2 regions of the Aromatoleum petrolei genome follow, and region 2 is predicted to be linked to the other one. Evidence: predicted binding sites of a transcription regulator. Region 2 holds the regulator's gene; the other holds the start of a gene.

Region 1 (15,170 bases), 870 kb from region 2:
GGCGAAGGCGGTGTCGGCGAGCAGCGTGATGAAGCCGCCGTGGCAGATGTCGAAGCCGTTGAGCATGTCCTCGCGCACCGTCATCGTCACCTTCGCGTAGCCGGGCCCGACAGCTTCGAAGCGGAGGCCGTTGGCGTGAAGCACGCGGTCGTTCTCCGACATGCCGTCGCGCACGCGCTCGGCAACCAACTGGGGATCGAGCCCGTTCGTGAGATCGCGGTAGCCGGCCTCAGTCATACATCGCCTCCCTGTTGCAGGCCTTGCGGCGCAGCAGCGGCGACACGCGGTAGCGCTCCTCGCCGTAGTGGTCCTTGAGGTTCGCGAGCACTTCGACGACGAAATCGGCGCCGAGCTGGTCGGCCCACGCAAGCGGGCCGCCCTTGGGGTAGTTGGTGCCATGGCGCATCGCGGTATCCACGTCGCGCGCGCTCGCCACCCGCTGCAGCACGGCGTCGGCCGCCTCGTTGGCGAGCATCGCCACCGTGCGCAGCGCGATCAGCCCGGCGACGTCGTCGATCACGCTGACCTTGAAGCCCGCCTTCTGGAAGGTGCCGGTGACCACGCGCAGCGCGCCCAAACCGCACTGGTCGGCGCGCGTGAGCGCGATGCGGGTGCTGGTCGAGTAGTCGAGGCACAGGTCGAACAGCACGAGGTTCGGCACCTGCTCCTCGTCCGAGCGAATGGTTGCGGTGCGTCCGTCGGTCAGCGCCACACGCGCCGCGCCGATCTGCATCCAGCCACGTCTGCCGTGCATGCCGGCCTCGCGCCGGACTTCGATCCCGGCCGCCTCCAGGCGCGCCAGCAGCGGCGCGGCGGCGCCGATGTCGCCGACCACGGTGACGCGCGGTTCGCCGTCCTGCGGCGCTTCGTCCTGCGGCAGCGCCTTGGCGGCGAGCTCGCCGTATTCATAGATCCCGCGCCCGGTCTTGCGGCCGAGCCGGCCGGCGGCGACCAACTCCTGCTGGAGCGGGCTCGGGGCGAAACGACGGTCGCAGAAGTAAGCCTCGAACACCGATTTCGTGACCGCGAAGTTCACGTCGTGGCCGATCAGGTCCATCAGCTCGAAGGGGCCCATCGCGAAGCCGCAGCCCTCGCGCAGGATGGCGTCCAGCGTCGCCGGGCTGGCCTCGTGCTCGGCGAGCACGCGCAGCGCCTCGGCGTAGTATGGGCGCGCGACGCGGTTCACGATGAAGCCGGGGGTCGAGGCCGCATGCACGGGCACCTTGCCCCAGGCACGCGCCGTCGCGTACAGGCACTCGGCAACCTCGCGATCGGTCGCCAGCCCCGACACCACCTCCACCAGCGCCATGCGCGGCGCGGGGTTGAAGAAGTGCAGACCCACCAACCGCCCCGGACGGGCGAGGCCCGCCGCCATCGCATTGATCGACAGCGACGAGGTGTTGCTGGCGATGATCGCGTCCGCGCCGAGCATGCTTTCGAGTTCGGCGAAGAGCTTGCGCTTCACATCGAGGTTCTCGACGATCGCCTCGATCGCGAGACCGGCATCCGCCGCCTCGGCCAGTGTCGCGACGGGGACGACGCGCTCCAGCGTCGCCGCCGCCTCGCCCTGGTCGAGGCGGTTCTTCGACACGAGGAACTTCAGATCCTTCTCGATCGCCGCGCGCCCGGCGGCGATCGCCTCGGCGCGGCCGTCGAACAAATACACGGTATGGCCCGCGCGCGCCGCGACCTGGGCGATGCCGCTGCCCATCGCGCCGGCGCCGATCACGACGACTTTCACATCCTGGGTGAGTGCGCTCATTCAGTCACCCTTGAAATTCGGATTGCGCTTTTCCATGAATGCAGCGACGCCTTCGCGGTAGTCGTTCGAGTTGCCGCACACGGTCATCAGGTCGCGCTCGAGGTTGAGCTGGGTCTCGAAGTCGTTGGTCGAGCTCGCCCAGATCGCCTGCTTGGTCTTCGCATAGCCGAAGGTCGGCCCCTTCGCGAGAGCGGCGGCCACTTGCTGCACGGTCGGCATCAGCGCCTCGTCATCGACGCACTTCCAGATCAGTCCCCACGCCTCGGCCTGCTCGGCCGCCAGCTTGTCGCCGAGCAGCGCCATGCCCATCGCGCGCGCCGGCCCCACCAGACGCGGCAGGATCCAGCTGCCGCCGGTGTCGGGCACCACGCCGAGCTTGCTGAAGGACTGGATGAAGCTCGCCGAGCGCGCGGCGAACACCAGATCGCAGGCGAGCGCGATGCTCGCGCCGGCACCGGCCGCAACTCCATTGACGGCAGCGATCACCGGCAACTCGAGGCTGCGCAGCGCGAGCACGAGCGGCTTGTAGTTTTTCTCGACCGATTCGCCCAGGTCGACCGGCGCAGCGCCCGGCGCCACGGCGCGGTCCGACAGGTCCTGCCCGGCGCAAAAACCGCGCCCTGCACCCGTCAGCACCAGCACGCGCACCACACCTGCCGCGCGCCCTTCCCTGACCTTCGCCAAGGCCGCACGCACCTCCTCGTGCATCCGGCTGGTGAACGAATTCAGGCGGTCCGGGCGGTTCAAGGTCAGTGTCGCCACGCCTTCGACCACGTCGAGGCGAATCGTCTCGCCCTGCATGCTCCAATCAGTGCTGCCCATGTCTCCTCCTGTCATCCCTCTGCACAAGCGCCGGCGCGCGACGCTTGTGCAGAGTCTCCTTCTTCGGATCGCCCAGTTGGCTTCGAGGCCTCCTGTCGGCGGGGGTCTGCGCCCGGTATTCCGAGCTTTCTTTGTAGTCCGGCCTTTGTTTGACCGACCGGTCAATCAATAGTAAGCTTGATCCAGATCAAAAGACAACAGTTTTTTGCTTGACAAGTTTCGCCGCAGCGCAGCAACGCACCAGCCGCTATAACAAGGTCAGCACCGTCGATCCGCAGGGGCCACAGAAGCCCCGCCCCGCCACCAGAGGAGACCCTCGATGTCCAACGTCACGTCCAACACCACGCCCGCCCAGCTGTTCGACAAGCATCACGCGACCCTCGAAACCGCCGTCCAGGCGATCCACACCCGCGGCTACTGGACGCCCTACCCCGAAATGCCCAGCCCCAAGGTGTATGGGGAGTCGGCGCAGGAAGACGGGCGCCGCGCCGTCGAGGCCTGCTTCGGCCAGGATTTCGACCTCGACCAGCCCGGCCGTAGCGGCTGGATGGCGAGCGAGCGCTCGCCTTATGGCGTCGAGCTGGGTGTGCGCTACCCGGTGTGCGACGGCCAGGCGCTCATCGACGCGGCGCACGCGGCGCTGCCCGCCTGGCAGCGCATCGGCGCGCAGGGCCGCGCCGGGGTGTGCCTGGAGATCCTCGAACGCATCAACAAGCGCAGCTTCGAGATCGCGCACGCGGTGATGCTGACCACCGGCCAGGGCTGGATGATGGCCTTCCAGGCTGGCGGCCCGCATGCACAGGACCGCGGCCTCGAGGCCGTCGCCTACGCCTATCGCGAGATGAAGTTCATCCCCCACGAGACGGTGTGGGAGAAGCCGCAGGGCAAGAACCCGCCGCTGAAGATGAAGAAGCACTTCGAGATCGTCGGCCGCGGCGTCGCGCTGGTGATCGGCTGCGGCACGTTCCCGACCTGGAACACCTATCCCGGCCTCTTCGCCGCGCTCGCGACCGGCAATCCGGTGATCGTCAAACCGCACCAGAACGCCATCCTGCCCGCCGCAATCAGCGTGCGCATCGCGCGTGAAGTGCTCGCCGAGGCCGGCCTCGACCCCAACCTGGTCACGCTCGCCGCCTTCGACAAGCGCGAGGCCACGCAGGCGCTGGCGACGCACCCGGCCGTGAAGTCGATCGACTTCACCGGCGGCAATACCTTCGGCCAGTGGCTCATCAACAACGCGAAGCAGGCGCAGGTGTATGCCGAGCTCGCCGGTGTGAACAACGTCGTCATCGAATCGACCGACCAGTACAAGGCGATGTTGCGCAACCTCGCCTTCACGCTGTGCCTGTACTCGGGCCAGATGTGCACGACCACGCAGGCGATCCTCGTCCCGGCCGACGGCATTGACACCGACCAGGGCCGCAAGAGCTACGACGAGGTGTGCGCGGATCTCGCCAGCTCCGTCGACAAATTCCTCGCCGACCCGGCGGTCGCCACCGCAGTGCTGGGCGCGATCCAGTCGCCTGACACCCTCGCGCGCATCGCGGAAGCGCCCGAACATGGCCGCGTCGTGCGCGCCTCGACGAAGATGGAGCACGCCGAGTTCCCCGGCGCCGAAGTGCGCAGCCCGGTGCTGCTCGCGTGCGACGCCGCGGACGAGAAGAGCTACATGGAAGAGCGCTTCGGCCCGATCGCCTTCGTCGTCAAGGTCGCCGACGGCGCCGCGGCGGTTGCCTTGTCGGAACGCATCGTGCGCGAGCACGGCGCGCTCACGGTGGGCCTCTACTCGACCAAGCCGGAAGTGGTCGACGCGATGACCGAAGCGACCTGGCGCGCCGGCGTCGCGCTGTCGATCAACCTCACCGGCGGCGTGTTCGTGAACCAGTCGGCGGGCTTCTCCGACTACCACGGCGTCGGCATGAACCCGGCCGCGAACGCGAGCCTGTCGGACAGCGCCTTCGTCGCCAACCGCTTCCGCGTCGTGCAACGGCGCTACCACGTCGAATAAGCCGCGCGACACTCCACCATAAGAACAAGGGGCGCCGCGGCGCCCCGTTTTGTCTGCGGAACCCCAACCATGCCCTGCTACGAGATCGACGGCCAGCGCCCGGTCGTCCACCCGAGCGCCTACGTACACCCCGACGCTGTGCTGGTCGGCAACGTGCACATCGGCCCGCGTTGCTACGTCGCCCCGCTCGCGAGCCTGCGCGGCGACTTCGGCCCCATCATCCTGCGCGAAGGCGCCAACGTGCAGGACTGCTGCGTGATGCACGGCTTCCCCGGCATCGACACGCTCGTCGAGGAGAACGGCCACATCGGCCACGGCGCGATCCTGCATAGCTGCCACGTCGGCCGCAACGCGCTGGTCGGCATGAACGCCGTGGTGATGGACCGCGCGGTGGTCGGGGAATCGTCGATCGTCGCCGCCTGCACCTTCGTCAAGGCCGGCATGGAGATTCCGCCGCAGGTGCTGGTCGCCGGCGTGCCGGCCAAGGTCGTGCGCGCGCTGACGCGGCAGGAGATGGACTGGAAGGTCGAAGGCACGCGCTGCTACCACGACCTCGCCGTGCGCAGCCTCGCGACGCTCAAGCCCTGCGAACCCCTCGCCGAGGCCGAGCCCGACCGACCCGCCATGGTTCTGCCCGAGGTCGTGCCGCTGTTCGAGTTGAAGCGGCGCAGCTGACGCAGGCTGGGCTCGCGGATGCCGCGCGTCATGACACGCCTTCGGGACCGCCTCCGCCACGCGATCGTTCCGGGACATGCGCTGCGCCACCGAGCGGCAGCAGGATCGGTGGCGGTGCATCCTCGGCATCGGGCCTGGCCATGCCCGCGATGCTCCCGCGCTCACGCTGCTGTCGCGACCATCTCCAGCTCGAAGCGCTCGAACGCGTCGCGCACCGCCTCCAGCAGCTCGCGGTCGTCCCACGGCTTGTGCAGGAAGCGGAAGACCGCACCGCGGTTGATCGCGCCGGTGATCATCTCGACATCGGCATAGCCGGACAGGATCATGCGCACGATCTGCGGGTGCAGGCCACGCACCTGGTCGAGGAACTGCACGCCATCCATGCCGGGCATGCGGAAGTCCGAGATCACGACGCCGACCGCATGGCGCGACATCTGATCGAGCGCCTCCGCGGCGCTGCCCGCGAACAGCAGGGTATAGCCCTCCCGCCGCAAGATGCGGCGCAGGGCCGACCGGATCGACGGCTCGTCATCGACGAGCAGCAGGGTGCGCTCGGGCAGGTCCTTCTTCACCGGCAGCGACATGCCCCGCCCCTCGGCCAGCATGTCCGCAAAAGCCTCGGGCGCGATCGGCGGTGAGAAATGGTAGCCCTGCATCTCGTCGCAACCGCGGCCGCGCAGGTACAGCATCTGCCCTTCGGTCTCGACCCCCTCGGCGATCACGCGCAGGTTGAGGCTGCGGGCGATCGCGATGATGGACACCGCGATCGCTGCATCGCTCGCATTGGTCGTCAGATCGGTAATGAAGGCGCGATCGATCTTCAGGTAATCGAGCGGAAAACGCTTGAGCATGCCGAGCGAGGAATAGCCGGTGCCGAAATCGTCGATCGCGAGCCGGACGCCGATGGCCTTCAGGCTTCGCATCGTCCTGATCGCCCGTTCCGGCTCGCGCATCAGTGTGCTTTCGGTGATCTCCAGCATCAGCGTTCCCGCGTCCAGGCGGTAGCGCGACAGCAGGGCCGACACGTCCGCGACCAGATCGTCGCGCAGGAACTGCAGCGCCGACACATTCACCGCCACGCTCGGGCACGCCACCCCGGCATCGAGCCAGTCGCGCATCCTTGCACAGGCGGATTCGAGCACCCAGTGCCCGATCGGCAGGATCAGGCCGCTTTCCTCGGCCACGGGGATGAATTCGCCCGGCGACACCATGCCGAGTTCCGCATGCTGCCAGCGACACAGCGCTTCGCAGCCGACCACCTCGCCCGTCAGCAGATCGACCTTGGGCTGGTACACCAGATACAACTCGTCCCGCTCGACGGCCCGCCGCAACTCGAGTTCGAGACGCAGCCGCGGCGCGGCCCGGGCATTCATGTTCGCATCGTAGAAGCAGAAGGTGTCGCGCCCCGTCTCCTTGGCCCGATTCATCGCCACGCAGGCGTTGCGCAGCAGCGCGTCCGCATCCTGCCCGGCATCGCCGCACTCGGCCACCCCGATGCTGGCGCTCAGGCGCAGCTCCTCTCCGCCGGCCATGAGCGGCCGCCGCATTGCCTCCAGCAGCCGATTGGCCAGCGACACTACGGCCTGCCGGCCCGGCAGCTGATCGGCGATGAGCACGAACTCGTCGTTCGTCAGGCGCGCGACGGTCGAGCACTCCTGCGCAGCGCCGGCCAGGCGGCGCGCGATGTCGCCGAGCGTCGCGTCCGCGACCGCACGGCCCAAACTGTCATGCACCACCTTGAAGCGGTCCACGTTCACCCACAGCACGAAGCAGGCGCCATTGCGCGCCGCATGGGAGAGCCCCTGCTGCAGGCGGTCGAGGAGCAGGTTTCGGTTGGGCAGGCCGGTCAGCGCATCATGGCTCGCCTGATGGGCGAGCTGCTCCTCGTAGCGGTGCCGCTCGGTGACGTCGCGGAACTCGATCACCGCGTGGTCGCCCCCTCGCTCCTCGCCGGGAACCATGTTGACGACCGCCTCGATCCAGGCGAGATTGCCGTCGCGGGCTGACAGGCGCAGTGTGACCTCGCCCTCGCGCCGCGCCGCGATGAGGGCGGCCAGTTGCTCGCAGCCCTCGCGCTCGAAACCGCGCTGCACCAGTTCGACCGGTTGGCTGATGGCGGCAAGCTCCGCCGGGGTCACCGCGAGAAGCGCGTGGAGCGCCGGATTCGCGCTGGCGACGCCCGGTGGTGTCGCGTAGCGGTAGATCATCAGGCCGTTGCGGCTGGCGTCGATGGCGCGGTTGCGCAGGCGGATTTCCTCCGCGGCGTTTCGCAGTTGCGCCATCGACGCCTCGACGTGCGCCGCCATGTCGTCCAGCGTGCGCGCGAGCTCCCCCAACTCACCACCATCCGGCGGTAGCGCACAACGGGCCTGCAGTTCCCCCGCACCGATGCGCCGCGCCGTGTCCGCAAGATCACGCACCCGGCGCAACACCAGCCGCTGCGCCGCGACCCAGCCGAGTGCCAACACCAGCGCAGTCAAAGCGAGGACCAGCAGCAGATTGCGCCGCAACACCTGTGCGGCCTGCGCTTGAGCCAGCGCGGTCGGAATACCCACGCGCACGTACAGGTCGCCGTGGATGCTGAGCACCGGCACGATCGCCGTTGCGCGCAGGACCTGGTCCAGCCAGACCGACTCGAAGAGCGCTTCGCGGGCATCCACAATGGCGGCCTTGAACTCGGCCAGCCCCGGGATCGTGCGCCCCGCCAGCGCGTCCGGATCGGGCAGACGGGCGAGGATCGCGCCCTCGCTGTCGACGATCGTCACCACCGAGCCGTCCGGCAGCCACTGGTCGCGCAGCAGCGATTCGAATTTCGGCGGCTCCGCCGCGAGCGCCACGATCCCGGAGATTTCGTCGTGCTCGTCGAAAACCGGATGGGCGAACAGCACCATCGGCCTCCCCGTGAGGCGGTTGACGATGAATTCGCCGATCGCGAAGTCGCGCCGCTCGACGGCGCGGCGGAAGTAGGCGCGATCGGCGACGTTGACGCGCCCGGTGAGCGGCTTGGCGCTGCAGAGCATTTCCCCGCCGCGGTCGAAGACGAAGAGATCTGAGTAGAGTTCGCCGAGCGAGGCCACGCGCGAAAGCCAGCGATTGCAGTCGCGCGTCGAATGCAGCGCCCGTATTTCCGGCGCATCCGCCAGCCCCTGCAGTGCCGCGTGCGCATAGGAAATCATGTCGCGCTGGCGTGTCGCCACTTGGCGTGCCACGGTCAGTGCGAGCCTTTCCGAACTGGCCCGCGCCTCGCGCCGTTGTTCGAGCCCCGTGTCGACGATGATCGCGATCGACGGCAGGACCGCAGCAAGAACCAGCAGCAGCAGGCGGACATGCATCCGGGCAAGCGGTCTGGGAATCATCGCGGATCCGTTCTCGTTGTGTCCGCGTACGTCGCGGACATGGCATGGGCGTGGCGCCACCGCCCGATGATCCGCGTTCACTGCTGCGGGCGGGGAGATCCCGGGCGATGATCGCATTTGGTTACAATCACGCCGCATCATAAAACAGCCTGCCCGAATCGACACTACCGCCCACAACGTATTCGATTAAGCGGAAAAGTGACGACCGCGCGATGAGTTGTTGCGACGCAACGTCGCGCCCCCCGGCGGCAGCCGCTCCTGCTCAGTTGACCGCGGGATCGTCCGCGGCATCGAGCGCCAGGGCGATATCGCTCGGCGAACGGAGAAAGCGCACGCGGCACAGCCTGCGCGTCCCGCACATCACGGCTTCGGCAAGTTCTTGCACGAAATCCATGTCGTGCGATTCGGTAAATAACGGAATCGAAATCGTTTTCCCCTCGAGCTGCGCGGGTTCCCGCAGGATGGTGCGAGCGATCTGGGGCAAGGGACGCTTGCCCTGCGACAGCAAGGCGCCGACGTCCGGCTCCGCGGACGGCGGATTGGCAACCGCAGGCGCGAGCGCGTCCTGCGCCTCCAGCCGACAGGAGACGGTCGTCCCTTTCCCGTACCAGCAAATCCAGCCGACAGGGGCTCCCGCGGGCGCCCCCGCATGCGCGGCGGCAGCCGGCAGCGCCAGCAGCAGTGTGCCGGCGAACCGCCAGCGGCGGGCGGCGGAGACGATCGCCGCGGCCCGCCAGTTCGTCATGGCGAATGGCGCATGATCTGAATATTGCATATGCCGATCAATCATTTTTCGATCGCAAAAGCATAGATTCAGGCGCCAGCCGAGGGAATTCGCGAGACTGCGCGCCCGTCTACGTGTAAGCACGTAGACGGGCGTGAAGCCCCCACACAAGGCAATGAGGCGCGGCGCCGGATCGGCAATCGTGTCGACTGCCGGCGCGAATGCTGCGAAGAGCCCGATTCGACGGTATCGTACGGGGGCAGTCATCACAGAGACCCCTTCGGCCCGAACCCTGCGCCTCCAACATTGCGACAGCGGGGGCAAGGGTGCCGACATGAACACGCCGACATGCGAAGCGCAGTCCACCCCATGCCCGACCACGGAAACGTGCTCAACGACTTGCCGCCATCCGGCGGCGACGAACGCTTCGACACCCTGTTCACGCGCGCCGACACGCGCGTCGAGCGCATCGTCTCGCACTGCCACGCCAGCCCGCCCGGCTTCTGGTACGACCAGGCTCAGGCCGAATGGGTGATGGTCGTGCAGGGCGAGGCGGTGATCGCGTTCGCGGACGGCGAGCGGCGCGCGATGCGCGCGGGCGACTGGCTCACGATCCCCCCGCATCGCCGCCACCGCGTCGAATCGACCGGCGAAGGCACCGTGTGGCTGGCCGTGCATGTAGACTGATGACATAACGATCACCGTCGGCGCCCCATGTCTCCCGATTCCCCGCAATACTGGACTCCCAACCACCGCTTCCACGACGGCAACGCGGCGGGCGAACGCGGCACGCGCCTGGTACTGCTGATCACGGCGATCACGATGGTGGTCGAGATCGCCGCCGGCTGGTGGTTCAACTCGATGGCGCTGCTCGCCGACGGCTGGCACATGAGTTCGCACGCGCTCGCGATCGGCCTCTCGGCCTTGGCCTACGCCGCCGCACGACGCTACGCCGACGACCCGCGCTTCGCCTTCGGCACCTGGAAGATCGAGATCCTCGCCGGCTTCGCGAGCGCCATCTTCCTCGTCGGCGTCGCGATCGCGATGGTCATCGGCTCGGTCGAGCGCCTGCTCGCGCCGCTGGATATCCGCTTCCCGGAGGCGATCACGGTCGCGGTGGTCGGTCTGGTGGTGAACGTCGTGTGCGCGCTGATCCTCAATCACGCCGGCGAGCATTCGCACGGCGGGCATGGTCACGCGCATCACGATCACGACCACGGCGGGCACCACCACGTCCATGACGGGCACGGGCACCACCATCACGACCTGAACCTGCGCGCCGCCTACCTGCATGTCGTCGTGGACGCCGCGACCTCGGTGCTGGCGATCGTCGCCCTGCTCGGCGGCATGCTGTACGGCTGGAACTGGCTCGATCCGGCAATGGGCATCGTCGGCGCGGTGCTGGTCGCACGCTGGTCGCACGGGCTGCTGCGCGACACCGGCCGCGTGCTGCTCGATCGCGAGATGGACCACCCGGTGGTCGCGGAGATCCGCCACGCGCTCGCCAGCCACCCGCACTGGCCCGAGGCCCCGCGCCTCGTGGACCTGCACGTGTGGCGCGTCGGGCGCAATCGCTTCGCCGCGATCGTCAGCGTGCTCACGGGCGACCCCGCAATCACGCCCACCGCGATCAAGCGCGCACTCGCCCCGCACGAGGAGCTGATCCACATCTCGGTCGAGGTGAATCGCCCGCAGGACGCCGCCTGAGGCGGCGCAGCTTCGTCAGGACTTCCGTTCGGGCGGGCCTGTCGCAGCCCCGCCCTCACCCTTCGACAAACCTGTCCTGAGCGGCCTCGAAGGGCTCAGGGCGAACGGATGTATCCGTCCGCCGGATCGACCGCTCAGCGGTCGTGCACGATGTCGCGCTGCACGGTCGTGCGCGCGGGCGGACGGGGCGGCACCGGCACCGGCGTCACCACCACATCGGCGGTCCCGGCGCCGGTGGCGGCGGGTTCGATCACCGGCAGGTCCCACAGCGCGCGGTAGGTCGCGCTGTAGTTCATCAGCTGCTCGGTCATCTTCGCGATGCGGTCGGGCGGGCGCGACACGTTGGCCGGGCCGATCGCCGCGTAGCCGAGGCCGGCGCGCTCGCCCTCGACCTCGAAGCCGAGCATCCTCAGCATCGTCGGCAGCATGTCGAAGTGCGTGACCTCGTCGGTGTTCTTCACGAGTTTCTTGTCCGCGCCGATCATCAGGTTGTACACGCGCCGGCTGGGATTCTTCACCAGTTTGTCGTACGAGGTGTTGCCCATCGCGAGATGGTCGCCCTGCACCACGACGGCGATGCGGTCGGACCAGCCTTTCTTGTTGATGTACTCGATGAAGTCCGCAACCTGTCCCGCGGTGCATTCGACGATGCCCTCGAAGTCCTGGTACCCCTGGCGCTCGCAGGTCGACGACAGGTGGCCATAGGGATGGTGCGTGTCGATCGTGAGGACCGTGAGGTTAAAGGGCTTGCGCGACTTCATCAGTCGATCGAGCTCGCCGCGCGCATGGCGGAAGAGATCGTCGTCGTACAGGCCCCAGCCGCTCATCAGCTCGGGCCTTTCGCCCTCGCTCACCCATTCCTCGCGCCCCATCACCTTGCTGTAGTGATGGTCCTTGAAGAACTTGCCCACGCCGGCGAAGGCGAGGCTGGAACCGTTGAGAAAGACGTTGGTGTAGCCGTTGCTTGCGAGGATGTCGCCGAGGCAGCGCGCACGCGGCAGGAAGCTCTCGACCTGTTCGCCCTGGGCGTTGCCGCCGAACAGCGCCACCGACTTCAGCGGCAACCCGCACTGCGTCGCGACGATGCCGGCGATCGTGAAGTGCGCGCCCATCATCTCGCGGTAGTCGTCGAAGGACACCACGCGCGGCTTGCCCTTGTAGGCGTTGAGCCGGTGCAGCAGGTCGCGCCCGAACAGGTTGGTGTCGGAATACGTGGACTCCAGGCTCTCGACGTAGATCAGCACCAGGTTCTTCGGCTGCTCCTTGCCGCGCTTGACGGACACGCGGCTCGGGTCGACGTAGGAGCCGGCGAAATAGTCCTCGCCGAAGTAGGCCCGCACGTAGCGCGCCAGCGAGAAGCTGTCGATGAAGAAGGCGACGCCCGCGCCGAGCACGACCAGCGGGATCGCCCGCGGCACGCCGTGGCGCATGAAACGCAGCAACGCGCGAGAGAAACGGCGCATCCCGACACGCAACCAGTACCAGCCGCGGCGCAGCCACGGCACCGGCCACTTCTCCGGATGCGCGCGCAGGTGCTCGAACCATTCGTCCAGCCCCCACAGCACCATCGCCAGCGCCACCGGCAGCGCCAGGGCACGCCACAGGAAGCGGCGGGTCAGCTCCGGGTCGCTGGTCATCAGGCCTTCGGTGCCGAAACGCAGGTGGTAGAGCACCTGGTCGATGGTTACCGAGCCGAACTCGTCGGTCAGCCAGTCCGGCACGGCATAAAGCAGGCAGCCGACGAGAATCGCCAGAGGTTTGAGCAGTTTTCGGACACGCATTTACGGGACGACTCTCCGGCGGGCGGACTTCCGTGCGGCGGCGCCGCGTGCTCCGGAAGGTGCGCAATATTACCGCAACGCCCCTGACGTAGACTGGCGCGGCCAGCGCAAGTTTGCGCGACCGCTCACGACGCTCCGATCTGCTGGCGCCGCCCCTCGAGCAGGGCCGCGAAGGCCTCCGCAGGCACCGGCGAACCGAACAGATAGCCCTGGCATTCCGGGCAACCCGCATCGCGCAGGAAGTCGCGCTGATCGGTCGTCTCCACCCCTTCCGCGATCACTTCCAGCCCGAGGCTGCGCGCAAGCGCGATCGTCGCCTGCACGATCGCGGCGCAGCTGCGGTCGTGCGGCAACTCGCTGACGAAGGAGCGGTCGATCTTCAGGCGGTGAATCGGGAAGCGTTTCAGGTAATACAGCGAGGAATAGCCGGTGCCGAAGTCGTCCAGCGCGAGCTGCACGCCCTGCGCGGAGAGCCTGTCCATCAGCCCGATCGCGCGTTCGGTGTCTTCCATCAGCATGCTCTCCGTGAGTTCGAGCTCGATGCGCGCCGGGTCGGCGCCGGTCGCCGCGAGCGCGTCACGCATGGCCTCGTCGATGTCGCCCTGCAACTGCCGCATCGAGAGGTTCACCCCAAGGCGGAAACCCGCCGGCAGGCGTTCGCCCCACTCGACCACCTTGCGGCAGGCCTGCTCCAGCACCCAGGCGCCGATGTCGACGATCAGTCCGGTCTCCTCGGCGATCGGGATGAATTCCGCCGGCGGCACCAGGCCGCGTGAGGGCCGACGCCAGCGCAGCAGCACCTCGGCACCGGTCATGTTGCCGCTGGTGGTATCGACCTTGAGCTGGAAGTGCAGCTCGAACTCGCCGCGCTCCAGCGCATGACGCAGGTCCTCCTCCATCCCCAGGCGCTCCAGCGCGCCCTCGTTCATCGACGGCAGGAAGAAGCGGTAGCGGTTGCGCCCGGCGCGCTTCGCCTGATACATCGCGACGTCGGCATGCTTGGTGAGCACTTCGGGCGTGCTGCCATCTTCCGGGTAGAAGCTGATGCCGATGCTGGCCCCGGTCGCAATTTCGCGTCCTTCGATGAGGAAGGGCGTGGACAGCGCGTCGAGGATGCGCTGCGCGACCGCGGCGGTGACCTGCCGCCGATCTACCGAGTCACCCGCGAGCAGCACCCCGAATTCATCGCCCCCCAGGCGCGCCGTGGTGTCGCAGTCGCGCACGATTCCGCTCAGGCGCGCGGCCACCTGCTTGAGCAGCGCGTCGCCGGCCTTGTGGCCGAGGCTGTCATTCACCGGCTTGAAACGGTCGAGGTCGATGAACAGCACCGCGAGGCTGGAATTCTGCCGCCGCGCGAGCAGCACGGCGTTCTCCAGCCGGTCCTCGAACAGGCGTCGGTTGGCGAGCCCGGTCAACGCATCGTAGTAGGCCAGGCGGGCGATGCGCTCCTCGCTCAGGCGCTTCTCGGTGATGTCGTAGAACATCCCGATGTAGCACACGAGCTCCTGCCGGTCGTTGTAGTCGGCGCACAGGGTCAGCCACTGGCGGTAGATCTCGCCGCTCTTGCGTCGGTTGGTGACTTCGCCCTGCCAGTACCCGCGCTCGTTCACCGCTTTCCACATCTCGTGATAGAAAGCCTCGTTGTGCCAGCCCGACGACAGCAGGCGCGGCGTCCCTCCGATCGCCTCTTCCGGCGTGTAGCCGGTGATCTCGGTAAACGCGCGGTTCACCTCGACGACGCGCTGTTCGGGGTCGGTGATGACGATGCCCTCGATGCTGCGCTCGAACACGCTCGCCGCCATGTGCAGGCGCCGGTTGGCGGCCTCCAGCGCCTCGTTCTGCGCGCGCATGCTGGCTTCGTTCTCGCGCAGCGCCCCGTACTGCCGGCGCAGGATGCGGTCGGCGCGGCCGACGACCAGCAGCAGTACCGCGTAGAGGGCGCCGAATCCCAGCACGATCGCGAGCAGCAGCCACCACGAATCGCGGTCGATCTCGCGGATGTCGCCGGAGACGTCGGTATAGAGCTCGAACACCGCCTTCACCTGCCCGTCCGGATCGGGCCGGATGGGGATGTAGCTCGACACCACGTTCACGTTCTCGATCTCGCCTTCGGTCGCGCTCATGCGGCCGCGATAGACGAGCTCGCTCATCGTCACGCCGCTGCGCGCCGAGAGAAACCCGGGATTGGCGCTCTTGTCCTCGCCGATCTCGCGCACCACGGTGGAAAACACCGCCGTGCCGTTCAGGTCGTATACCTTGATCTTGATCACCGGCACGCCGGCCGACAATTCGCGGACCCGTTCCCGCAAGCGCGCGGTGAGCACGCGCTCGCGCA
Region 2 (15,170 bases):
CCTTTTTTTTTGTCCTAACGATTGGAGTATGATGCAGTAATTAAAACCATGCTGGCAACAGGTTTTTTTTATAATTGGGTATTTTCACCCACTACTGCAGTGCAATAGAATGTCGGCCGTTGTCACGAGCCCGTGGCGAGCCGTTGCACATGCTCTCCCGGACTGGTGCTGAAGTTTTCTTCATCTCAAGGGGAGTTCCATGCAATCGCAGGCGACTTATAACTACAACGTCGTCCGCCAGTTCTCCATCATGACAGTGGTGTGGGGAGTGGTGGGCATGCTGGTGGGGGTGATCATCGCAGCCCAGCTTGTCTGGCCCGAGCTCAATTTGGGCGAGTGGCTGCATTTCGGCAGGCTGCGCCCGCTTCACACGAACGCCGTGATCTTCGCCTTCGGCGGTTGTGCGCTGTTCGCAACCTCTTATTTCGTGGTCCAGCGCACCTGTCATACGCCGCTGTTCGCGCCCTGGCTCGCGAGCTTGACGTTCTGGGGGTGGCAACTGGTGATCGTGCTGGCGGCGATCTCCCTCCCGCTGGGCTTCACGTCCGGCAAGGAGTATGCCGAGCTCGAGTGGCCGATCGACATATTGATTGCAGTGGTGTGGGTGTCGTATGCAATCGTGTTCTTCGGCACGATCGCAAAGCGCAAAACCAGCCACATCTACGTTGCCAACTGGTTCTTCGGCGGCTTCATCCTTACGGTTGCGCTGCTCCACATCGTCAATAGCGCCGCGCTGCCGGTCAGCCTGACGAAGTCCTACTCCGCCTATGCCGGAGTGCAGGACGCGATGGTCCAGTGGTGGTATGGCCACAACGCGGTGGGATTCTTCCTGACGGCGGGCTTCCTCGGGATGATGTACTACTTCGTGCCGAAGCAGGCCGAGCGTCCGGTGTACTCCTATCGCCTGTCGGTGGTGCACTTCTGGGCTCTGATCTTCACCTACATGTGGGCCGGTCCGCACCACCTTCACTACACGGCGCTGCCTGACTGGACCCAGTCGGTCGGGATGATCTTCTCGCTGATCCTGCTGGCTCCGTCGTGGGGCGGCATGATCAACGGCGTGATGACGCTGTCGGGTGCCTGGCACAAGCTGCGTACGGACCCGATCCTGAAGTTCCTGATCACCGCGCTGTCCTTTTACGGCATGTCGACCTTCGAGGGTCCGATGATGTCGATCAAGACGGTCAACGCCCTGTCGCACTACACCGACTGGACCGTCGGTCACGTGCATTCGGGCGCGCTCGGCTGGGTCGCGATGATCTCGATCGGTTCGATGTACTACCTGATCCCGCGCATGTACGGCAAGACCCAGATGTATTCCGTCGGGCTGATCAACACGCACTTCTGGATCGCGACGATCGGCATCGTTCTCTACATCGCCTCGATGTGGATCGCCGGTGTGATGCAGGGTCTGATGTGGCGCGCCACGAACCCGGACGGCACGCTGACTTATTCCTTTGTCGAGAGCGTGAAGGCGAGCTATCCCTTCTGGGCGATTCGCCTGGCGGGCGGCGTGATGTTCCTGACCGGCATGCTCATCATGTTCTACAACATGGTCAAGACGATGGCAGGCGAGAAGGCGTACGAGGCGCCCGTGGTCGCCCCCGCTGCCGCCCACGCTTAATCGGAGAGACAGGACATGGCTCAATCGAAACACGAATTCATCGAGCGCAGCGTTGGCTGGCTGATCGTGCTGACCCTCATGACGGTCAGCGTCGGCGGCTTGGTCGAAATCGTTCCGCTGTTCTTTCAGAAAACCACAACGACGGCTATCGATCGCACCGGTAAGCCGCTCAATGTGAAGCCGTACGAACCGCTGCGGCTGGTGGGCCGCGACATCTACGTGCGCGAAGGCTGCTACAACTGCCATTCGCAGATGATCCGCCCCTTCCGTGCGGAAACCGAGCGTTATGGCCATTACTCGGTCGCCGGGGAGTACATCTACGACCGTCCGTTCCAGTGGGGCTCCAAGCGCACCGGGCCGGACCTCGCGCGCGTCGGCGGCCGTTATTCGGATGAATGGCACCGGGTGCACCTGAACAATCCGCGCGATGTCGTGCCGGAGTCGAACATGCCCGCATTCCCCTGGCTGCAGCGTCCGGTCAAAGCCGACGACATCGAGGACAAGATGCACACGCTGCAGAAGCTGGGACACCCCTACACCTCCGAGGAAATCGCCGGTGCAAGGGCGGCGCTCGAGGGCAAGTCGGAAATGGACGCCGTCGTCGCCTACCTTCAGGGGCTGGGCACCGCGCTGTCGAACTTCAAGTAAGGAAAAGGAGAAGCGCCGTGGATATCAACGATCTCCGGTCACTCGTCACCGTGCTCGGCCTGGCCTGTTTCGTCGCCATCTGCGTATGGGCATACAGCAGGAGTGCCCGGGCAGGCTTCGAGGAGGCGGCGCGACTTCCCTTCACCGATGACGATGCGCCGGCCCTCCCGGGGGGCCGGCACAGCAAGGAAGGATAAAAATGGCTGACTTTATTAGCGGCTTCTGGAACGCGTACGTGATGGGCCTGGTGGGCCTGAGCCTGCTGTTCTGCCTGTTCGTGCTCATGTCGAACAACAAGCGGGAAACCGGTCCTGTCGAACTGCACGGTCACGTGTGGGACGAAAATCTCGCCGAGTACAACAACCCGCTGCCGCGTTGGTGGTTGTACCTCTTCTGGATCACCCTGATCTTTGCCGTTGCGTATCTGGTGATGTATCCGGGCTTCGGAAATACCAAGGGCGTGCTGGGCTGGAGCGCCGTCGGGCAGTACGAGACGGAGATGCGCCAGGCCGAAGATCGCTACGCGCCGATCTTCGCCAAGTACCAGGGCATGGACGTGGCAGCGGTTGCCGCCGACGAGGAAGCGCGCGGCGCGGGCAAGCGCCTTTTCGTGACCTATTGTGCCCAGTGCCATGGTGCTGACGCCCGTGGCGCAAAGGGATTCCCGAACCTGACGGACAAGGCGTGGAACTGGGGTGGCGAGGCCGAGACGATCAAGACGACGATCACCGGCGGGCGCATGGGCATGATGCCGCCTTTCGGGCCCGTGCTGGGCGCCGAGGGGGTCAAGGACGTGGTGAACTACGTGCGTTCATTGTCGGGGCTGGCGCACGATTCGCTGCGTGCCCAGCGAGGATCGGAGCTATTCCAGCAGAACTGCGTTGCTTGCCACGGTCCCGAGGCCAAGGGTACGCAGGCGATGGGTGCCCCGAACCTGACCGACGGTGACTGGCTGTATGGATCGACCGAGGCCGTCATTACTGAGACCGTGCAGAACGGTCGTACGAACCGCATGCCTGGATTCGGCGAGTTCCTCGGCGAGGCCAAGGTCCATCTGCTGGCCTCGTACGTTTACGGTCTTTCGAACCAAGCGGCCGTGAAGTAAGTCGAAGTCCTGAATTTGCTGTACTGCTGTTCGAGTCCCCGGGGTTCGCTCCGGGGAAAATTCTTATCAGTAAATCAGAAAATACGGATATAGCGATAATGAGCGATCCGGTACGGGTACGCGTGGTCCCGAAATCAGAGCTTCGGGAGGAACAATCCAACGATCTGTATGCGGCAAGGCAAAAGCTTCACGTCCGGTCGGTGAAGGGCGTGTTTGCCAACTGGCGTTGGGCGCTGGTGTGGCTGACCCAGATCATCTATTACGGTTTGCCGTGGCTGACCTGGAACGACAGGCAGGCGGTGCTGTTCCATCTCACAGAACGCAAGTTCTATATCTTCGGCTGGGTGTTCTGGCCGCAGGACGTGTTCTATCTTGCGATCCTGCTGATCATCTCGGCCTACGCGCTGTTCTTCTTCACCGCGATCGCGGGGCGCCTGTGGTGCGGCTACGCCTGTCCGCAGACGGTCTACACGGAAATCTTCATGTGGATCGAGGACAAGATCGAGGGCGACCACAACAAGCGCCGCAAGTTCGAGGCTGCCCCGATGGACGCGCGCAAGCTGGGTCTGCGCGGCGCGAAGTTCACCGTCTGGGGACTGTTCTCGCTGTGGACCGGCTTCACGCTCGTCGCGTATTTCACTCCGGTCGATGAATTGATTCAGTCGGCCGCGACTTTCAGCTTCGGGCCGTGGGAAATTTTCTGGATCCTGTTCTACGGCGGCTTCACTTATCTGTTCGCAGGTGTGATGCGTGAGCAGGTATGCAAGTACATGTGTCCGTATGCGCGTTTCCAGAGCGTCATGTTCGACCCCGATACGCTCGTGGTCACCTATGACGAGCAGCGGGGGGAGCCGCGCGGAAGCCGTCGCAAGGGCGTGGAGCCCCGGAGTGCAGGAGTCGGCGACTGCATCGACTGCGGAATCTGTGTGCAGGTCTGCCCTACGGGTATCGACATCCGCCAGGGGCTTCAGTACGAATGCATCGGATGCGGCGCCTGTATCGACGGCTGCGATCAGGTGATGGATAAGATGGGCTATCCGCGCGGCCTAATCCGCTATTCGACGGAGAACGCCGTGCGCCGTCATTGGGGGCGGCGCGAGATCCTGCGGCACGTCCTGCGGCCCCGCACCCTGATCTACGGCGGCGTTCTTGTGCTGATTCTGCTGGCAACGGTTTGGAGTCTTGCGACGCGATCCGATCTGCGCGTGGACGTGATCCGCGATCGCGCAACGCTGGCACGCGAAGTCGCGGGCGGGCTGATCGAGAACGTGTATCAGCTGCGCATCATGAACATGCAGGAAATCACGCGTCCGGTCGACGTGCGTGTCTCGGGGCTCCAGGGCATCCGGCTGGAAGGGCCGCAGCAGTTCGAGATCAAGCCTGCGATGACCGAGTCTGTGACCGTGCAGGTTCAGGTTCCTCCCGAGGCTGCGGCTCCGGGCAGCCATGAGATCGTATTCGAGTTCGGTGTTCCGGGCGAATCGGCCGTTGCCGTCCGCGAACGCACCACTTTCCTTCTTCCGCGCTAATCAGGAGTAAATGCATGCGCAGTGCAAACATGCCCAAGACCCTCGAGCCCTGGTATCGGCAGGGCTGGCCCTGGTTCCTGATCGCCATTCCGGCCGTAGCCGTGATCGCGGGAATGATTACCCTGTGGCTTGCCGTGAGCACCTGGGATGGTCTCGTAGTCGATGACTATTACCAGGAGGGCAAGGCGATCGAAAAGACGATTGCGCGATCGGTCAAGGCCGCCGAGCTGGGACTGTTGGCGGACGTCCGTTTGCGTGCCGAGGAAGTGACGCTCGACCTTTCGTCGTCTGCGAATGTCCCGTTGCCGCCTACGGTGGTGCTTACCATTTCCCACCCGACGCGTGGCGGGATGGATCAGGTGGTTGTGCTCAAGCGCCGTGACGGCGTGTTCGCGGCTCCGCTGTCCCCGCTCTCGGCCGGGCGGTGGTTGCTGCAGGTGGAGGACGAGTCGCGCAGCTGGCGCATGAACGGGTCGGCGAACATTCCCGGCGAATCCGTGATCCGTATCGCTCCAGCCAGGTCCTGATCGCCTACACGCAGGGGGAACGCGATGCTGAAATGGATGCAGGTGTTGTGGCCGTCGTTTATGGTGGCGGGCCTTGCCGAGGCCGTCTTTTTTACGGTCATCGATCCGCAGGAGCTCTACCTCTTCGGAGAGCCCGTGCACTACTCGCTCATCGCCACGTACTCGATCGGATTCTTCGGTTTCTGGCTGGTCGGTGCGGGTTCAAGCTTACTGACGCTGTTCTTTCAGCGCAGCGCCGCGGAGCTCAACCGAAGAGCGTAGTATCGACATCGGGCGGCGCTGCAGTGCCGCCCGATGCGTGAAGAATGAAATCGACCGCCGATCAGCGGTATACGAGTACGGGAATCTTGCTGTGGGTGAGAACCTTTTGAGTCTCGCTGCCCAGAAGGAGGCCGGCAATCCCGCGGCGCCCGTGCGATGCCATGAAGATCAGGTCGCAGCCGTGACGCTCGGCTGCATCAATGACCGCCTCATAGGGCACTTCGTTGACGATGGTGTCGGTGTCTGCTGTCACGCCGGCTTCGTCCGCTGCACTTTTTGCCGCGTCGAGGATGCGTTTGGCCTCGTCGGCTGCAGCCTTGCCGAACTGTTCCGGGGTTGTGGGATCGATCAGCGCACCCTCGCCATAAATTGGCATTGGGAAGTCGGGTTGCGCATAGAAGAACGTAATGCGAGCTCCGGCGTCCTTGGCGAAGGACACGGAGCGGGCGATGGTGCTCTCGGACAGCGGGGAGCCATCGGTCGGAACCAGGATGTGCTTGAACATCGTGTATCTCCCAAAGTATTGCGAGGACAAATCGATTATAGCGAGCCCGCTTGTGCGAAAGTGACGATCACGCTGGCGGGCCGTTGATTCCCGTCAATCTTCGTCGCAGTCGCGCCCTCCAGTCAAATGTCACACGGGAGGCAGCATGGAACTGACATTTTTCGGCGCAGCCGGGGAAGTTACCGGCTCATGTGCACGTCTGTGCTACGACGGTGGCACTTTCCTGGTCGATTGCGGCCTGTTCCAGGGCGGGCGGGATGCGGACCGCAAGAACCTGCGGGCTCTCGATTTCGATCTGCGCGGACTCGACTTCGTGCTGCTGACGCACGCCCACCTTGACCACTCGGGTCTCATTCCGCGGCTGGTGTCGCTCGGCTACCGGGGGAAAATTTATGCGACGGCGGCAACCGTCGATCTCCTCGGCGTGATGTTGCTCGATTCTGCGCACATCATGGAAAAGGAGGCGGAGTGGATCAACCGCGGCAAGCGCGAGCGGAACCTGCGCCGCGGCTACGAGGTAGCACCACTGTATACCGTCAATCAGGCACGAGCGAGCCTGGCGAGCCTGCGCAAGGTCGCATACGGCGAAGAGTTCACGCCGCACCCGGGGGTCCGTTGCCGCTTTCATGACGCGGGCCACATCCTGGGGTCGGCGGTGATCGAGCTCGACGTCGAATCCGGCGGCGCCGTGCGCAAGGTGGTTTTCAGCGGTGATCTCGGGCAGCCGACGAGGCCGGTGCTGCGCGATCCTACGCCGATTCCCGAGGCGGATTTCCTCATAGTGGAGTCTACTTACGGCAATCGCGCTCACCGAGCGATGGCGGAAACCGAACGGGAGCTGGTGTCCATACTCAAGGACACGCTGGAGCGCCGGAAGGGCAACGTCATCATCCCCGCGTTCGCGGTTGGGCGTACGCAGGAAATGCTGTTCGTGCTGGCTGGGCTGGTGCGTCAGGGCAAATTGGACGGGCTGGATGTGGTCGTCGATTCGCCGATGGCGGCGGCAGTGACCGAGCTCACGCTGCGTTACGACGAACTGTGGGACGACGAAACGCGCGAGCTGCTAGGTTGGATCCGTGCCCACAGCGAGCGTATTCGCCTGAGGTTCGTTCAAGATGTCGAAGAGTCGAAGGCATTGAATAACGAACGGTCCGGGCGCGTGATCATTTCCGCAAGCGGCATGTGCGAGGCGGGGCGGATCAAGCATCACCTGCGCTACAACATCGACCGCAGCGAATGCAGCATCGTGATCTGCGGTTTCCAGGCGGCCGGCACGCTCGGCAGGCGCCTGGTTGACGGTGCGCGCGCGATCACGCTGTTCGGCGAGCGGATCCCGGTGCGGGCCGCCGTCCACACCATAGGCGGGCTGTCCGCCCATGCCGACCAGCCCGCGCTGCTGGAATGGCTGGCGCACTTCGAGCAGCCGCCACGCCGTACGTTTGTCGTGCATGGCGAGCTGCAGGCGGCAACGGCGCTGGCGGATGCCGTGGATGAGCGCTTCGGCTGGCCGCACGTCACGGTTCCCGCGGCGGGGCACTGTTATAGTTTGATTTGAGCGTCATTGCGATGGGCGGGAGCGTCGGGACATGAAGAACGGAACTGCGGGACGGAAGCGTGGTGCGGGAGATCCTCAGCGATCCGTGCGGCGCGCGCTTCGCGAAATCCACGACCGCGTCGAAGGGACTGTCGATCCGCTGGGGATGGCTGCCCCGATCATGCATGCACAGCTTGCCTGGTTAGCCCACCCGCAGGAACTTGCCGAACGGATGGTGGAACTCTCGAGCGACCTGTGGCGCCTGCAATGGCATTCCGCCTGCCGTGCAATGGGAATTGCGAGCAAGGATCCGGTCGTTCCCAATGCTGACGATGAGCGGTTTGGCGATCCTGTGTGGACGGATTCGGCGACCTGGGATCTGACGAAGGAGTGGTACCTCGCGTTCACGCACCATATGCAGGACTCGCTTTTCGACACGCCAGGGCTCTCGAGCAAGGAGCGTCGTCGTGCCGCATTCTGGTGGCGGAAGTGGTTGAACGCGGTTGCGCCGACCAACTTCTTCTGGACCAATCCGGTCGCGATTCGCAAGGCCATCGAGACGAAGGGCGAGAGCCTCGCCGAAGGCGTACGTAACATGCTCGCGGACCTCGATGCGGGCGAGATTCGCCTGAGCAGTCCGGGCGATTTCAAGGTGGGGGTCACCCTGGGCACGACCGGGGGATCGGTCGTGTTCCGCAATCGGTTGCTGGAGGTGATCCATTACGCGCCGACGCAGCCGAAGGTGCATGCCGAACCGGTCGTGATCGTCACGCCGTGGATCAACAAGTTCTACATTCTCGATCTCACACCGAAGAAGAGCATGGTCCGCCATCTGCTGGATCAGGGCCTAGACGTGTTCATCACGAGCTGGAAGAACCCCGATCAGTCGATGCGCGATGTCACCTTCGACAGCTATCTGGAGGAGGGCGTCCATGCCATCGTCGAAGCGGCGCGCAGTTTCACCGGCGCGGCCAAGGTGCACGCGGTCGGCTACTGCATAGGCGGCACGGCCCTGGCAATGTACATGGCGTGGGCGAATCGACGCTTCCCGCAGGACGAGGTTCCGGTGGCGGACTGGACGCTGTTCACGACACTCGTCGACTTCCATCGTCCCGGGGACATCGAGGTATTCATTGATGAGTCGAGTGTCCGCTACCTCTCCGAGAACATGGCTCGCAAGGGCTTCCTCGAAGGCAAGGAAATGGCCGCCGCCTTCCGCCTGCTCCGTTCCAACAGCCTGATCTGGCACTACGTCGTACACGGCTGGTTGTACGGCGAGGCGCCCGCGCCCTTCGACGTGCTGTACTGGAACATGGACGCCACGCGCATGCCATATGCGATGCATTCGTGGTACCTGCGCGAGCTCTATCTCGAGAATCGCCTCATCGAGGTGGATGGCCTGACGATTTCGGGGCAGCCGATCGATCTGTCCCGCATCGTTCAGCCGCTGTATGCCGTCGCGGCCGAGGACGATCATATCGCTCCGTGGGCGCAGGCGTATCGCGTCAACAATCTCGTCACCGGGCCGCGGCGTTTCGTGTTGTCGAGTTCGGGCCACATCCTCGGCATCGTCAATCCGCCGGTCAATCCGCCCAGGCGCAAGTACTGGGTCGGGGCAGCCCGACGTACGGACAAGGCGGACGACTGGCGCAAGCACGCCGAAGAGCATGACGGCAGCTGGTGGAACGACTGGGTCGCCTGGCTCAAGCCGCGTTGCGGCGAGCTTGTCGATGCCCGCCCTGCCGCGTCCGCGGTGTTTCCCGAGATTGCCCGGGCCCCAGGGCAATACGTACTCGAGCGCTGATCCGATTCCCGCTTGCCGGTCGAGGCGCTACCCCCGATTGACGCCTGTCAAGGTGACCCGAAGCCTGCGCACCGAGAATCCCCTGAAAGCCCCGCCGCGGGTGCCGGTCAGCCCTGATGGCGGGCCAGGCGGGCGGGGTCCAGCAGGGAGATGTGCTTACCGTGTACCGTGATGAGTCCGGCTTCGGACAGGTCGTGAAAAATCCGCGACAGCGTTTCGGGGGTCAGATTGAGCCGCGAGGCGATGACCTGCTTGCTCGTCGGCAGGGCGATGTCGCAGGCGCCGTCGCTCTCGCCATCGACCTGCTGCAGCAGATAGCCGATCACCCGCTGCATGCTCGAGCGCAGGGAGTAGGTCTCGACGTCCTGGATCATGCCATGCAGTCGGATCGCCATGCCGGCGAGGAGTTTGCGTGCGAATCCCGGATCCTGGTCGATGAGTTCCGACACGACCGCCTGGCCAATGTGCAGCAATTGCGTCGCGCTGAGGGCTTCGGCGAACACCGGGTACGGGCGGTTGAGGAACATCACGGCCTCGCCGAAGGTGTGCATCGGGCTGATGATCTCGACGACCTTTTCGTTGCCTTGAGCGGACGACACGGCGAGCTTCATCTGACCCGAAACGACGTAGTAGAAGCCGTGCACGGGGGCGCCGCGCTGGAACAGGATTTCGCCCTTCTCGAGATGGCGTTCGCGGGTGAAGCGGGCAACACGGTCGATCTCCTCTGCGGTCAGTTCGCCGAAGAAAGAAACTTGGCGCAGCGCGGTGGGGATATCGACTGGACGGTTGGGCATTTCAGACTCCGTGGGGAAACTTGTGCATTCTAACCCGCAACCCAACACGGGCCGCGACCCTGCGGCCCGGAGACTGTCTCCGCTGGGCGCGACAACGGACAAGGCGCAGGGAGGGGCAAAGCCGACCTCGAGCACCTTCATGCTGTTTGTCGCGCCGCACCGGGCAATGTTCCTGTCCGGCGGAGTGATGCTTCTCGTGAGCTTTGCGCTGTGGGCTGCCGAACTCGGCGCCCGCGCCGGGCTGCTGCCCGCGATCGGATGGGTTTTTCCACCGGGGTGGATGCACGCACTGCTCGTGACGGGCGGCATTTTTCCCTTCTTCATGTTCGGATTTCTCCTCACCGCGATGCCACGCTGGCAGGGATATGACGAGATTGCGGAGGGCCGCTGGCTGTGGTCGTGGCGCCTGCTCGCAGCCGGTTGGGCGCTCGTTACCGTGGGGATGGTTGTGCCGGGCGTTGCCGTGGGCGGCTTGGTGTTCGTGCTCGCTGGATGGGGCGGGATGCAGCGCATCCTGTGGCAGGTCGCGCATCATGGCGACCTCGAGGCGCTGCATGCCCGCCTCGTGTGCTACGCAATGATCGCGGGCATGTTGGCCGTTCTTGCCTGGCTGAGTTTTGCGCTGAGCGGCGATCCGGTCTGGGCGCGCATCGCGATCGAGCTTGCGGTGTTCTGCTCGCTGCTGCCGGTGTTCTTCGGCGTGTGCCATCGCATGGTGCCCTTCTTCTCCAGCAGCGTGATCCCTTCCTACGTCATGGTGCGTCCGCTGTGGGTCATGGTGCTGGTCGTCGGCGGCAGCGTCACGCATGCCCTGATCGACGTCGCGGGATGGTTGTCGCTGCGCTGGATCGTCGACGTCCCCGCTGCCGTTGCCGCCCTGTGGCTGTCACGGCAGTGGCGGCCGGTGCCGGCGATGAAGGTACCCCTTCTGGGCATGCTCCACATCGGGTTTCTGTGGCTGGGAATCGCGCTGACGCTCTTCGCAATCCAGAGCGTGGCGTCGCTGCTGGGGTACAGCATCCTGGGCATGGCTCCACTGCATGCGCTGGGTGTCGGATTCTTCGGGTCCGTCCTGATGGCGATGGTGTCGCGGGTCACGCTCGGGCACTCGGGGCGCAAGCTCGCAGCAGATCGCCTGACCTGGGGGCTTTTCCTCGGTCTCGAAGCCGTGGTCGTCGTGCGGATCGCGGCCGAACTCGTCCCCACAGGCTGGTCGGCGCTCGTCATGCTGCTGGCTGTGCTAGGTTGGCTGGGCGTGTTCGGCGCCTGGGCGACGCGCTATCTGCCGATCTACTGGCGGCCGCGCAGCGACGGGCGCCCGGGTTGAGCGCATGTACCTGACGGTCAAGCACTTGCACATCCTGTGCGCGATTCTGAGCATCAGCGGCTTTCTGCTGCAGGGCGTGTGGATGATGCTGCGTAGCCCCCTGGTGGATCACCGCGTCACGCGCACTCTGCCGCATGTGATCGACACTGTGTTTCTCGGCAGCGCGATCACGTTGGCGACGATGAGCGGCCAGTACCCCTTGGTCGCGCCTTGGGTCACCGCAAAGGTTGTCGCGCTTGTCGGCTATATTCTTCTTGGGGCGACCGCGCTGCGCTGGGGACGCAACATGCGCGTCCGGGTAATGGCGCTGCTCGCGGCCCTGCTTGTCTTTTCATGGATCGTGTCGGTGGCGCTGAGCAAGAACCCGGCAGGATTCCTCGCGTTTGCCGGAGTTCTCCAATGACCGAATCGCTGATCCCTTCTTCACCCGGTTTCGAGACGCCTCTCGAGATGCTCGAGGCCTGCCATGAGCGCCTGCAGGCGCAGCTTGCGACCCTGGCACGGCTCGCCGCATGGCTGCCGGAGCATGGTCCCGACAAGCAGGCGCAGCAGGCGGCCGTCAACGTTATGCGTTACTTCGACGTCGCCGCCGTGAAGCATCATCAGGACGAGGAGGACGACCTTTTCCCCGTCCTGCGCGCGCGTGCCGATGAGGCCCGGCGTGCAGAACTCGGCGCGCTCATCGACTGGATCCTTGCCGATCACCAGAAGCTCTTTGCCGGCTGGGCGCGGATGCGCGCACGTCTCGAGCGCATTGCCGCCGGAGAAGGGGCCGATCTCACGGCTGCGGACGTCGACGCGTTTGCGGGCGCCTATCGCAGCCACATTGAGCGCGAGGAAGGCGAACTGCTGCCGATTGCGCGCAAGCTGCTGTCCGAAGAAGACATCGCCGCCCTGTCCGGCACGATGACTGCGCGACGGCGTCAATAACGCCCGCGGCCGGCGGACGTATGATGGTGGAAAACTCCTTCAGGGGCGCGGCGTGGGGTGCTGGATCAGCCGTTTCAGGCCGACGATGTCCAGAATGCGGATGTGCTTCTGCTGAACCGCGATCAGCCCTTCGTCCTGGAACTTCGAAAAGGCACGTGACACCGTCTCGAGCTTGAGGCCCAGATAGGAGCCGATCTCCTCGCGGGTCATGCGGAGGTGGAACTCCGCCGGAGAAAAGCCGCGTGCCGTGAAACGCTGGGACATGTTGAGCAGGAAGGCCGCCAGGCGCTCCTCCGCACGCATCGAGCCAAGGAGGGTCATCACGCCATGGTCGCGCACGATTTCGCGGCTCATCACTTTGTGGAACTGCAGCTGCAGTCCCTCGACCACGCGCGACAGTTCCTCGAGCTTGCTGTAGGCGATCACGCACACCTCGCTGTCTTCCAGCGCGATCGCGTTGCAGGAATGGGCTTCGGTGCTGATGCCGTCGAGTCCGAGCATTTCCCCGGTCATCTGGAACCCGGTGACCTGTTCGCGTCCGTCCTCGAGCAGCACGTCGGTCTTGAACGAGCCGGCGCGGATCGCGTAGATTGCCTCGAAAGGATCTCCCGCGCGATACAGGTGCTGCTGGCGCTTGATCTTGCGACGTGCGCCGACGAGTTCGTCGAGACGGTCGATTTCCGATTCCGACATCCCGAACGGCAGGCACAACTCGACCAGATTGCACTGGGAGCATGCGACCTTCAGACTCGCAACTGTAATCGGCACCGTCGCCTTCATTTGCACGATAATATTGTTCCTTCTACGACGACCGAGAAGTGGCAGGCGCCCGTCGGAATGTACCGTTGATCCACGTCAACCACGAAACTGCGGCTTTTTGAGATCGTACGGAATGCACTCAAGCGATACAACCATGACCAGTCAGAAAGACCTAGTTTTCGACCAGCAGTTGATTCGTCGGTTCGACATCAACGGGCCGCGCTACACGTCCTACCCGACGGCCGATCGCTTCGTCGAAGCGTTCGATGCCCGTGCGTTGCGGGACTGGCTGGCGCAGCGCGGTGTGGGCGGCGTGAGTAAACCGCTTTCATTATACTTCCACATCCCCTTCTGTAACACGATCTGCTATTACTGCGCGTGCAACAAGATCATCACCAAGGATCACGCGCGCTCGGCCAAGTACCTGAAATATCTCGATAAGGAAATCGAGATGCAGGCGGCCGCGCTGGGCGGCAGCCATCAGGTCACGCAGCTGCACTTGGGCGGCGGCACGCCGACCTTCCTGTCGCACGACGAGCTGCGCCAGCTCATGGACTCGGTGCGCAAGCGCTTCACGCTGGTGCCGAACGGCGAATACTCGATCGAGGTCGATCCTCGCAAGGTCGATTTCGATACGGTCAAGCTGCTGGCCGACCTTGGCTTCAACCGCATGAGTGTCGGTGTGCAGGACTTCAACGAGGACGTGCAGGAGGCGGTCAATCGCATCCAGAGCTACGACGAAACGAAGCTCGTGATCGACGCCGCCCGTGCCACCGGCTTCAAGTCGATCAGCATGGACCTGATCTACGGCCTGCCGCGCCAGAACATCATCAGCTTCAACCGCACGCTCGAACAGGTGCTGGAGCTGTCGCCCGATCGCATCTCGCTGTACAGCTACGCCCACCTGCCGGGCCTGTTCAAGCCGCAGCGGCGCATCGCGATCAACGACATGCCGACGTCCGACACCAAACTGCAGATCCTGCAGCTGGCGATTCGCCGCCTGACCGAGGCGGGCTATGTCTACATCGGCATGGACCACTTTGCGAAGCCGGACGACGAGCTGACGATCGCGCAGCGCCAGGGGCGCCTGCACCGGAATTTCCAGGGCTATTCGACGCAGGCCGAGTGCGACCTGCTGGCCTTCGGCGTCTCGGCGATCGGCAAGATCGGTCCGGTGTACTCGCAGAACGTGAAGACGCTCGACGAGTACTACGATGCCCTCGATCGCGACGAACTGCCCGTCCTGCGCGGCATCGAGCTCACCGCCGACGACCTGCTGCGCCGCTCGATCATCCAGGCCCTGATGTGCCATTTCGAGCTGTCGATCGACTCGATCGAGATCGCACACCTGATCAAGTTCGACGAGTATTTCGCCGACGAGCTCGAGGATCTCAAGGCGATGGAGGAAGCCGGGCTGCTGAAGGTCAGCGACAAGTGGATCAGCGTGCTGCCCCCGGGGCGTCTTCTGGTGCGGGGAATCGCAATGGTGTTCGACCGCTACCTGCGCGCCGATCGCGAGCGCGCGCGCTATTCGAAGGTCATCTGAGCCGAGCCGGCAGCCCGCGGGCTCGGGCTGTGCAGGGCAGGAGAAGGTGATACAGTGCGGGCGTCCTCAGGCGCCCGTTTCTTTTGGTGCCGCGGCCCCGGGCTTCTTCTGTCTTTCCCATCGTTGCCATGCCTGAAACCGGTTACATCGCAGCCTTCCTGATCGGCCTTCTGGGAGGCACGCACTGCGTCAGCATGTGTGGTGGCATCGTCGGCGCGCTCACCGTGAACTTGCCTGGCCGGGCCGGTCGCCAGTGGCAAGTGCACCTCGCCTACAA

The links. The regulator FNR, encoded in region 2, switches genes on or off when oxygen is low (the NO sensors DNR and NnrR bind a similar motif). The targets are predictions, from matches to a motif close to TTGANCTAGNTCAA.
Region 1: a site for FNR is predicted at 2,762-2,775, ahead of paaN (phenylacetic acid degradation protein PaaN). Genes of this name have one in related genera too.

Annotation. Positions count from the first base shown of each region.
Region 1 is NZ_CP059560.1:3,072,633-3,087,802, reverse strand. Features, by position in the region: gene paaI (hydroxyphenylacetyl-CoA thioesterase PaaI) at 1-237, opposite strand, end outside; gene paaH (3-hydroxyacyl-CoA dehydrogenase PaaH) at 230-1,762, opposite strand; gene paaG (2-(1,2-epoxy-1,2-dihydrophenyl)acetyl-CoA isomerase PaaG) at 1,763-2,563, opposite strand; gene paaN (phenylacetic acid degradation protein PaaN) at 2,904-4,592, shown strand; gene paaY (phenylacetic acid degradation protein PaaY) at 4,662-5,267, shown strand; gene ToN1_RS14035 (EAL domain-containing protein) at 5,429-8,623, opposite strand; gene ToN1_RS14030 (hypothetical protein) at 8,886-9,614, opposite strand; gene ToN1_RS14025 (cupin domain-containing protein) at 9,717-10,034, shown strand; gene dmeF (CDF family Co(II)/Ni(II) efflux transporter DmeF) at 10,062-11,054, shown strand; gene ToN1_RS14015 (sulfatase-like hydrolase/transferase) at 11,189-12,835, opposite strand; gene ToN1_RS14010 (putative bifunctional diguanylate cyclase/phosphodiesterase) at 12,961-15,170, opposite strand, start outside.
Region 2 is NZ_CP059560.1:3,941,923-3,957,092, forward strand. Features, by position in the region: gene ccoN (cytochrome-c oxidase, cbb3-type subunit I) at 200-1,624, shown strand; gene ccoO (cytochrome-c oxidase, cbb3-type subunit II) at 1,640-2,272, shown strand; gene ToN1_RS17950 (cbb3-type cytochrome oxidase subunit 3) at 2,290-2,469, shown strand; gene ccoP (cytochrome-c oxidase, cbb3-type subunit III) at 2,472-3,377, shown strand; gene ccoG (cytochrome c oxidase accessory protein CcoG) at 3,476-4,906, shown strand; gene ToN1_RS17965 (FixH family protein) at 4,921-5,433, shown strand; gene ToN1_RS17970 (hypothetical protein) at 5,458-5,694, shown strand; gene ToN1_RS17975 (universal stress protein) at 5,756-6,199, opposite strand; gene ToN1_RS17980 (MBL fold metallo-hydrolase RNA specificity domain-containing protein) at 6,345-7,754, shown strand; gene ToN1_RS17985 (PHA/PHB synthase family protein) at 7,900-9,537, shown strand; gene ToN1_RS17990 (Crp/Fnr family transcriptional regulator) at 9,645-10,331, opposite strand; gene ToN1_RS17995 (NnrS family protein) at 10,471-11,658, shown strand; gene ToN1_RS18000 (SirB2 family protein) at 11,663-12,061, shown strand; gene ToN1_RS18005 (hemerythrin domain-containing protein) at 12,058-12,588, shown strand; gene fnr (fumarate/nitrate reduction transcriptional regulator Fnr) at 12,628-13,368, opposite strand; gene hemN (oxygen-independent coproporphyrinogen III oxidase) at 13,502-14,893, shown strand; gene ToN1_RS18020 (sulfite exporter TauE/SafE family protein) at 15,022-15,170, shown strand, end outside.